Regions from separate parts of the Cytobacillus spongiae genome, predicted to be linked through region 1. Evidence: riboswitches for the same ligand, from Rfam matches in the RefSeq annotation. Region 1 holds a riboswitch; each other region holds the start of a gene.
The links. Region 1 has a riboswitch for cobalamin ahead of LS684_RS01370 (ABC transporter substrate-binding protein). Riboswitches for the same ligand answer to the same signal wherever they lie in the genome.
Positions count from the first base shown of each region.

Region 2: another riboswitch for cobalamin. It lies ahead of LS684_RS04765 (GNAT family N-acetyltransferase); the one in region 1 lies ahead of LS684_RS01370 (ABC transporter substrate-binding protein).
Region 3: another riboswitch for cobalamin. It lies ahead of LS684_RS09125 (hypothetical protein); the one in region 1 lies ahead of LS684_RS01370 (ABC transporter substrate-binding protein).

Region 1 is NZ_CP089997.1:250,511-253,792, forward strand. Features, by position in the region: gene LS684_RS01360 (hypothetical protein) at 1-538, shown strand, start outside; gene sfsA (DNA/RNA nuclease SfsA) at 731-1,480, shown strand; cobalamin riboswitch at 1,544-1,760, shown strand; gene LS684_RS01370 (ABC transporter substrate-binding protein) at 1,907-2,869, shown strand; gene LS684_RS01375 (FecCD family ABC transporter permease) at 2,832-3,282, shown strand, end outside.
Region 2 is NZ_CP089997.1:904,643-907,924, reverse strand. Features, by position in the region: gene LS684_RS04770 (hypothetical protein) at 1-35, shown strand, start outside; gene LS684_RS04765 (GNAT family N-acetyltransferase) at 610-1,179, opposite strand; cobalamin riboswitch at 1,322-1,498, opposite strand; gene LS684_RS04760 (hypothetical protein) at 1,562-1,981, opposite strand; gene LS684_RS04755 (LytTR family DNA-binding domain-containing protein) at 1,988-2,527, opposite strand; gene LS684_RS04750 (nitrilase-related carbon-nitrogen hydrolase) at 2,537-3,282, opposite strand, start outside.
Region 3 is NZ_CP089997.1:1,801,254-1,804,535, forward strand. Features, by position in the region: gene LS684_RS09110 (DUF1287 domain-containing protein) at 1-276, opposite strand, end outside; gene LS684_RS09120 (GNAT family N-acetyltransferase) at 1,004-1,474, shown strand; cobalamin riboswitch at 1,533-1,719, shown strand; gene LS684_RS09125 (hypothetical protein) at 1,885-2,412, shown strand; gene LS684_RS09130 (ABC transporter substrate-binding protein) at 2,426-3,282, shown strand, end outside.

The DNA.
Region 1 (3,282 bases):
TGGAGACTTTTGCTGGATTGATTTTGAAGAGGTGGAGGGGTTAAATCAGCTACCAGGTCAAGAGCTAGCCGAGCTCCTTTATCTAAGTCATTTAAAGGAGCATTTGCGCTTGCCGTTTTACAACCATTTAAATAATAAATATGCCTACTTAGCTCACGATGATGGGTGGTTTAATAAAACCTACTACAGAGATATGAATGCGTTCTATTATATGGTCGGAAACGTCATCTCAAGTAAAATGGGAGAAATGAAGCTAGAGAAATCACTACTTGGATTTAAGAAAAGGAAGTCGTTTCCAGCCGTCCCTGATGAGGTAATTGTCTCGCTTAAGGATATGATGAAGGAAGGTATTGTCATTTCACTTCGGCATGCAGAGCAGAATCGGTCACGAATCGTCATTCCCATTTGGCTAGTCGGTGATTATGCGAATATGGATGATATGTATGATGCATTTGAAAAAGAAGCCAGCAATAAATGTAATGCAAAGCTCGTTTTCGATAAAAAAGTAAAACAATGGAGAGTCTATACACATCTGTAAAGAGCTTGGCTGCTGTGCCAGGCTTTTTTGCAATTTTTGAGAGAAGTTGATGGTGCAGATTATAGGGGGAATAGAGCGAAAGTGGAAACAATGGAGAAATGATGGTGATAGTGTTGCATTGATCTCTTAGCGGGACTCATTTTTTAACGAAACAATACAATCAATCATTTCCAAGGTAAAGGAGGATTACTAATGAAGGCTAGTATTACATTCCCAGAAATCCTGCAGGAAGCAACGTTTGTTGAAAGGCCGAATCGCTTTATTATTCGGGTGAGAATAGAAGGAGAATCGGACTTAGCAGATGTCCATTTGGCTGACCCTGGGAGGTTAAAGGAGTTGCTCATTCCAGGAAATAAAGTGTGGGTACTTGGCAACAATCACCCGCATCGAAAAACGAAATGGACAGCAGTTTTATGTGAAAACCCAGTCAAAGAAGGCTATATATCTATTAATACAACCTTCCCTAATCAACTCATTGAAATAGCATTAAAGGAAGGGTTGCTTGAGGAGTTTTCTGCTTGGAGGTATATAAGGTCAGAATATACATATGGTCAATCACGCTGGGATTTCTTACTTGAGAATCAAGCAGGGGAGCAGCTTTTATTAGAGGTTAAGAGCGTCACGCTGGCTGAAAATGGGGTAGGGATGTTTCCGGATGCGGTAACTGCTAGGGGGGCGAAGCATGTGAAGGAGCTCGCTCAAATTGTAGAGGAAGGCAAATACCAAACAGCTATCTTATTCGTTGCGCAACGAGATGATGTGGAGCAAGTGACAACAGCTCCTCATATTGATCCTATTTTTTCTCATGCATTAGCTGAGGCAAGTCAGTCAGGGGTAAAGCTCTATGGGAGGGCCTGTCATATTACCCTTGAGGAAATATTCATAGGGCAGCAACTATCAGTAGAAGCACCTATCGTTTCAGATGAACAGAGAAATTTGTAGAATTTTAGAAAAAAGCATTGCAAATTCTGCAAGGCTATAGTGTAATTTTAAGTGATTGGAAAAATAAATAAAAATTGATGAGGTGTCTTTTAAGGGAAGGTAGATGAAACCTCCCCTTTTAAAAAAAGACTTAAAAGGGAAGTTGGTGTAACTCCAACGCGGTCCCGCCACTGTAAATGGGAGCAAGCTACTGATACCACTGTACGGCAAGAAGTACGGGAAGGTGTAGCGTCTGCTATGACCATGAGCCAGGAGACCTGCCTACATCGGATACACTAGTAACCTACGAGGATGGGAAGGTGTGTGACGGTCATATCTATCGGTTTTTTGTATCGATGACGAGTCATACAAGCATCTTCTATTTATGGGAGATGTTTTTTTATTTCCTCAACTCACGTTTTATGAAATAGACAAGGGGGATTAGACATGAAAAAGTGGTATTCAATCGTATTAACTCTTCTATTGGCCGTAGGGATTATGACTGGCTGCGGTACAGAGAAGGAAGATGTAAAGGAAGAGGTACAAACAGAAGCTAATCAAGAAGAAGCTGCCTTTCCTGTTACATTAACAGACGCATTAGATGAAGAAATCGTTATTGAAAAGAAACCAGAGAAAATTGTCTCGCTTATTCCTAGTAATACGGAGATTATTTACGAGCTAGGACTTGGAGAAGAAGTAGTCGGTGTAACTGATTTTGACAATTATCCAGAGGATGCAATGACAAAGGAAAAAATCGGTGGAATGGAGTTTAATGTAGAGAAAATCATCTCTTTAGAGCCAGACCTAGTGTTAGCGCATGCATCAGGTGCACATAATTCAAAAGAAGGATTACAACAATTAAAGGATTCAGGAATACCTGTTTTTGTAGTAGAAGATGCTACAAGCTTCGAAACAACATATGAAACGATTATTACCATTGGCCAAGCGACTGGAGAAAAAGCAAAAGCAGAACAAATGGTTGCGGATATGAAAGCGAAAGTGGAAGAAATTAAAACGAAAGTTGCAGAAGTTTCAGAGGAGAAAAACGTTTTTGTGGAGGTCTCAGGTGCTCCTGAAATCTTTACAGCTGGTAAAAATACATTCATTGATGAAATGCTTTCTATTATTCATGCGAAAAACGTAGCAGGTAATCTAGATGGATGGCCAATGTTGGAACAAGAAACGATTATCTCGTTAAATCCTGAGGTAATTATTACAACTTATGGGTATTATACAGAGAATGCAGTACAACAAGTGCTTGCAAGAGAAGGCTGGCAAGGTGTAAGTGCGATTCAGAATCAACTGGTATTCGATGTTCATTCCGATCTGGTGACTCGCCCAGGTCCTAGACTCGTAGAAGGAGTAGAGGAGCTTGCAAAAACAATCTACCCAGAAGTCTTTAATCAGTAATAAGTTAATTGCATATGTAGTAGCTTGTGGATTCTTCACCACTAGCTTGCTACTTGGAATCTCAATAGGTACTGTTTCAGTACCTATTTTTGACATTATTAAGCTGATCTTGTCAGCGGTTTTTCCAATTGACACTTCTTCTATAGAGGGAATGTATGAAAACATTGTTTTAAATATTCGCTTACCCCGAGTGCTGTTAGCGGGTCTCGTGGGAGCATCTCTTGCGATGGCAGGAGCAGCCTTTCAAGGCTTATTAAGAAATCCATTAGCCGACCCGTATACGCTTGGTGTTTCTTCGGGTGCTTCAGTCGGAGCCGTGTTAACGCTCTTTTTCCAAATAAGCCTTCCTGTTATGGGCTTATATACCTTGCCGATCTTTAGTATTGCCTTTTCGTTTGTGACTGTTTTTGTGG
Region 2 (3,282 bases), 650 kb from region 1:
TTAAGCGGAATTCAATATCTCCTGAAGGCAATTAGCTAACATTTGTTTAGATGGAAAAGAGCTTCTTCGGAAGCTCTTTTCCACCACATTCTGTTCTGAGCTTTCTCTAGCAACAGGGTCAAAGCAAATTGAAACCCACAAACGAGATTAATGTCCCTAGGTTTACCTAAAGCCCAACATCAATCCTTAAACAGCTTTCGTGACTCTTCTGGAACAAACACAACTTCTTGGATTTTATGGTCAGATGTTAGGTTGAGTAGCACCATTTCACCATTACTAAATTTCAGTAACTCGTAGGTCTGGAAACTCGTAGCACTGCTCATTCGTTGATATACTTGGTTTAGCACTTGTTCTGATAGTTGGTGCTCTCTTCCATCAGCAATGTAAGGCGAAATAATCTTTATATTATTCGTTCGAGCCGCTTCTTTAAACTGGATGCCTACTTCAACTGGACCTACTTTAGCGAACAGCACCTGATGGATGAGTAAATAGCATGAAGTTAAGACAGATAGATAACACCAAGACGGTTTTTCTTCGATTCATGTTTCATCACCCAAACTCATTTTCCCATTTATACCCTATAATCAACAGATATTTCAGACTTCTACTTTATTGCTTGGCTAATTTCTTAAACTCCTGATATTGTTCAGCCGTAATGCTACTTCCAATTCTAGCCATCATAAAGTTGGTTTCATAGAGGGCAATATCAGGATCTGTTGTTTCAAATTCGATGAATTCTGCTGACTTTAGTACATTTTTCAGAATTCTGCTATAAGGAAGCGGATCTCCATCTGTCATTCCCAGATCCCAGTGCCAACAATACTCCAATGACACAATGATAGATTGTACCATTTCATCTTCCTCAAATAACCCTTGTATAAGCCTTTTTCCTAGTCCTAAATTTCGAAAGGAAGGTGCTACCTCCATCACACCTACCATTTTAAGGTAGGGGAGTTTATGCCAGCGCTCATCCTCTTCTGGTGGAAGAATAATGGTGTATCCTACAATATAGTGCCCGGAGACAGCTAGGGTCATCATTGCATTTCCCCTCTCGATCGCCTTAATCATAGCCATTTGCTGATTTTCTGCTGGACGAAATCGGTTTAATTGTTCATGAAACGGAATCGTTTGTAACCTTCCTTTCATCTCCATTTGATCTTTAATCAACTCTACTTTCATAGTTCATCCCCCATTTCCATGAGGCAGAAAAAAACCACCTCTCTAATAAGAGAGATGGAAGATACACAACGTAGATTCATTAGCAAACAGACCTGTCGTCCCGCCAACACACCTCGTTGCATCTTCCTAGCTCCCGAAGAAGATACGACACATAAATAAGGCAGGTCTCCTGACTTGTGTTTCCTCCTACTCTAAGCCCTTCCCATCAGAAGACAGTGGCATGCTTATTTCGTCAACACTTACAGTTGCGGGAACAGTCCTGGATTTTCACCAGCTTCCCTTTTAAGTCCAAGTGGACACCTTATCTACCGGTAATATCATTATTTCATGTTGATACATTCTTTAAAAATATTGAATTTCCTGCCTATGAATAGGACTTTATCTATTCTTTGCCATTCTGTAATTTTTTCACCGATAAAAAATGCTGATACGCTCTAATCCTTTTATTAAGCTGATAAATTAATGGCCATGATAAGAGAAGAATCAATAACGCATAGCCATAAAATGCAGCTTCAAAGATGATGGCCCATCCACCGAAGAACAAATTCCCCATTAAATATATGAATAAAATTAACAATGACGTAATCATGTATTTTGTAATAAATGGAATCTTGCTACTTGTAAGTACTTTTACATGAACCCAAACAGAAATCACACAAGAAACCATGGCAATCACCATACTAAAGAAATAGCTTTCTACGGATGAAAATAAATTTTCTCCCATTAGAAAAAGAACGATTGCTCGGATCACCATACCTAAAACAGCTGATATGATAATTGCTTCTATAAAATATTTTTTCATCGCATCTTACCTCATTCCTAAAAACTCTTTAAACGGTCCAACAAAGCTTTTGGAAACTTCCACTTCTTTTTTTGAATGAACAAATTTGAGAAGCAGTCTGCGATTGAACCAAGGAATTATTTTCGCAACGGAATCAATGTTAACGATAAAGGAACGGTTTACTTTAATAAACCGTTCATTTGGCAAACGTTCCTCCAGTTGATAGAGTTTTTCTTTTAAACGATATACCTCTTTTGCTGTATGACATAATACGGCAGAATCCACTGCTTCAAAGTACAATACTTGCTCATGGTCAATCACATAAAATTCCTCATTGTGACTTCCAATAATTTTTGATGTAGCTGAGGTAGGGGCGAATGGCTTTAGAATTTCACCTAGCCTGTTCAGATCGTTCGGGTCGAACACAATGCATGGTAAAAAACCGCTATGAAGTCCCTCCTCCACCATGTAAAGATCCGCTTCTCGATAGATTTCTATTCCATATGGTTTTAATCGATTGATTAATTCCTCACGAATTTCATTTCTGCAAACAAGACCTACTCGCATTATAACTCCTTAATGATTCAGCTTTTTTCTTCGCTCCAAGCGATGTATATATACGATGGTTAGAGCTAATATCAGTATAATACAGCCAACCAAATATTTCCCGAACAATGAGTAAAAGGTCGTCACACCTTCTGTCGGAACGTGCCCCCTCATGACCCAGTGGTCTGTTGAGAAATGGTCCATTTTCGTTAAAACCTGACCTTTGTAATCGGTAATCATCGACATACCATTAACGGTTTGCGTAACAACATTCGCCCCGTTCTCAATCCCTCTGAAGTTTCCAACGATCGTATGGTAGGGAGAAAGTTCTCTCCAATCAGCAGATGGAATAAACAAGATATCTACCTTAAGCTCTCCAATTTGATCAACCACTGCAGGAAAATCCTTATCCCAGCATATAATCCCCGAAAGCCGGCCATATTCCGTATCAACGGTGGTCAATTCCTTATTCCCCATGACCGTATTTTCTACCGCATTGCCCCCATATTTATAATGCTCTAATGCTACATCTCCTTCAGGGTTAATGATATATAAGACATTTTCATTCGGTTCTTCCTCCGCTGTGAATATATAGGGAACGGTTAAAATGTAGACCTGATACTTCCTTGCAACCTTTTTTAGCTTATCTAAATACATGGATGTCTGTGATTCATCTATAACGATGACACCCTCTGAATGATGAATAATTTTGGCACCTGATTTTGCCTCAGCAACCGTCAATTCTAGCAGCCCATCCATTCGCTCTTCCGCTTTTT
Region 3 (3,282 bases), 1.6 Mb from region 1:
GCCTTCATCTTCTGGTGGGTATCCACCAGCATAATATTCGCTCTTATATAGTGTTTTTTGGTCAACCTCTTTTCGTGCGCTTTGAACGATATCAATGGGGTCTGCAATTCCATTGGCATTTATGTCAACTTGCGCGTACAAGTCTGGGACTTCTATGGCTTTTTTGAACGGGTTTTCAAAAGAGATGCCAATTGAATTGATGATGATGCCATTTTGATAAAAGAGGACGAATAACAAGAGACCAACGGCAAACAAGCTAACTAGCAATCTCTTCATTTTTTCTCTCCTAACTTGGTAGATAATATGTAGACGTGTAGCAGTTAGAAAAAGTTTCCTTTATGTTTGTAATTGAGTGAATTTCATCATTTTAATTCCTTATGTCTATTGGATTTCAAGGCATGAAAAAAGGAGTACCTCCCTTACAATCGAATTAGTTAAGTACGACCAAAGAACAACTGTTGAACGAGAGAATGTCTATTTAAAAGAATTCTTCCAGTTAAACAATCTGAGACAGTGAAAGGGAAGAAAGACCAAACCTCATTTTGATTTGGTTACTGTTATTTACCATGAATCAAAATGAGCGGCAGATCGAATCAATCAACATTTGAACAGTTCACAACCAGTGGCAGCTTCATTTTTTTGACCCTGGTCAGGAAAACCCTGACGAAAACCCGTTGATTGGAGCGGAAGAAGCGAAGACTCCTGCGGGATCAAACGGACAAGTGAGATCTCCGAAGGAGCGAAGCGACGAGGAGGCTCAGCGCCGGCCCCGCGGAAAGCGTAGCGCCTGGAACGCAAATCAACAGCCTTGTTTTAAGATGAACTTATTTTAATAGAGCAGTTTCAAATCAGGGCTACCCTTCCTTCCTTTTAAAATAGTAATCATGAAATGATTCAGAATTATCCATTTTTCATTAAGTAATAAAAATAGTAAGTAAATCGATGACGAATGTATGTTCTTATGTTAAAATGTGGTTATTGAATGTTGAAGGGGATATGGAAGATGGGAAAAGTTTCGTTCGTGCATTTTTCGGATGTGTATTTGCCAAAATTACTTACGTTTGAACTTCCGGATGAGCAGGCGCAGTTTACGGCATTGCCTAAGGATAAAATCGAATCATTCGAAGATCAACACCGGATGGTTATTTTATATGATAATGAGCCTGTTGGATACTTTCTTTTACATGCTACAGAGCGTGTAAAGGATTATTCTGATCAGCCTAATGCCATGCTGCTTACGGCGTTGTCGATTAACTATGCGGAGCAAAGGAAGAGCTATGCGAAAAAAAGCATGATGCTGCTAAAGAAGTTTGTGCAAACAGAGTTTCCCGAATGTACGGAAATCGTCTTAGCTGTGAACCATAAGAATGTTCCTGCAAAGCAGCTTTATTTAGCAGTTGGCTTTGAAGATACGGGCATTAGAAAAGTGGGCTCAATTGGCGAGCAATGGGTGATGAGACTCAGAGTAAAGTAATTGTAAAATATTTCTTTGTTATAGAAAGCTAATTATAGTAAAATAAGTATTAATTGAATATGTATTGCAGAGATTGGGTGCTATGTTGATAGCATAATAGGGAATTCGGTAAGAAGCCGAAGCTGTTTCCGCAACTGTAAGTGCTGATGAAATAAGAAATGCCACTGTTTGAGCAACCAAATGGGAAGGCTCTTAAAGTAAAGTGAAGCACAAGCCAGGAGACCTGCCTTTTCTTGAGCGTATTTTGCTCTTCGGAATAAAGAGGATTGTACGGCAGCTTTTCTATGAAACAACTTAATCTGTTTACATAGCATTTTTCGCCGGCCAATGAACTTTGGGCGGTTTTTTTTCGTTGGATTAAAAGACGCTTCTTGCAGACTATTCAAATCGAACAATAGGGGGGCGAACATTTGGAAAAAGACATGCGGTTTCTTTGTTATCCATTTATGCGTGAATCGGTATCAACTGTAGATTTTGAAATTCGAACGGATTCCTTGACGACTCGTATTGGACAAGCCGCAGCCTTAACGAAAGATGTAGAGGTAGTCCATAATGATCTCATGTATTTATTGCCAAATGCTTATCATTTAAACGGGTCTGTTCGTGGAAAGGTAGCGATAACTGAAGAGAAGCTGAATCGATTAAGTGAGATGTACGACTATTATGTAAATGAGGTGGAAGATCAGATTGCTCATTTTCTACTTCCACAAGGAACGGAGGCAGCGTGTGTTCTTCATGTTTGCCGGAGTGAAGCGAAAAAGTCGGTACGTGCATTGCACAAAGTAAGCTTAGAGAGAGAAGTACCAGATATTTTGTTCGATTATGCTCATTTGCTTGCCAATGTACTTTTTGTCATGGCTGTATACGTAAACAAGCAAAATGGGGTCGAAGAAATTCCGTTTATTAGTGAATCATACCCTACGAAAAAGAAGAAATAGATAGGAGAACATGATGAAAACAAAACAACTATTCAAGTTTGTATCCATTATTATGCTTGTATTTTTTTTACAGGCATGCCAAGCAGCAGATGAGAAAACCACAGAAAAGTCAGAACCAAAAGTGGAAGAACCACAATCATATACTGTGACAGATGACTTAGGAAATGAAGTAACATTTGATGAAGTTCCAGAAACAGTGATTTCTTTACAGCCCAGCAATACGGAAATCCTATTTGAGCTTGGTGTGGGGGAGAAAATTATTGGTGTAACGGATTATGATCATTATCCGGAAGAAGCAAGTAAGATTGAACGAGTTTCTGATTCAGTGAATATCAATGCGGAGAAAATACTTTCTTTAAAGCCAGATGTGGTGATTGCTTACACGGTAGGAGAACAAGAGGCATTAAAGCCGATAACGGATGCTGGCATTCCTGTATTTGTTATTCAATCGGCAAGTTCCTTTGAAGATGTATACGGAGATATCGAGCAGTTGGCTGACGTAATGGGTGTAGCGGAAGTTGGGGAAGAAGTAGTCGAAGAAATTCAAGCCAATATGAAGGAAGTAGAAGAGAAGCTATCAGGAGTAACGACGAAGATGCCATTATATCTGGAAATCAGTCCATCACCAGATATTTACACAACCGGGATGAAGACGTTCCAGCAGGAGATTGTGGACCGTGCGGGGGTTGAAAACGTATTTGGTGATCAAGAAGGCTGGATTAAGGTAGCTGAAGAGGAAGTCATTTCTCGAAATCCAGAGTTAATTGTAACTACAGTAAATTATGTTGAAAATGCAGTTGCGGAAATCAAAGGGCGTTCGGGTTGGGACCAAATCAAAGCCATCCAGAATGATCAAGTCTTCTTACTAGA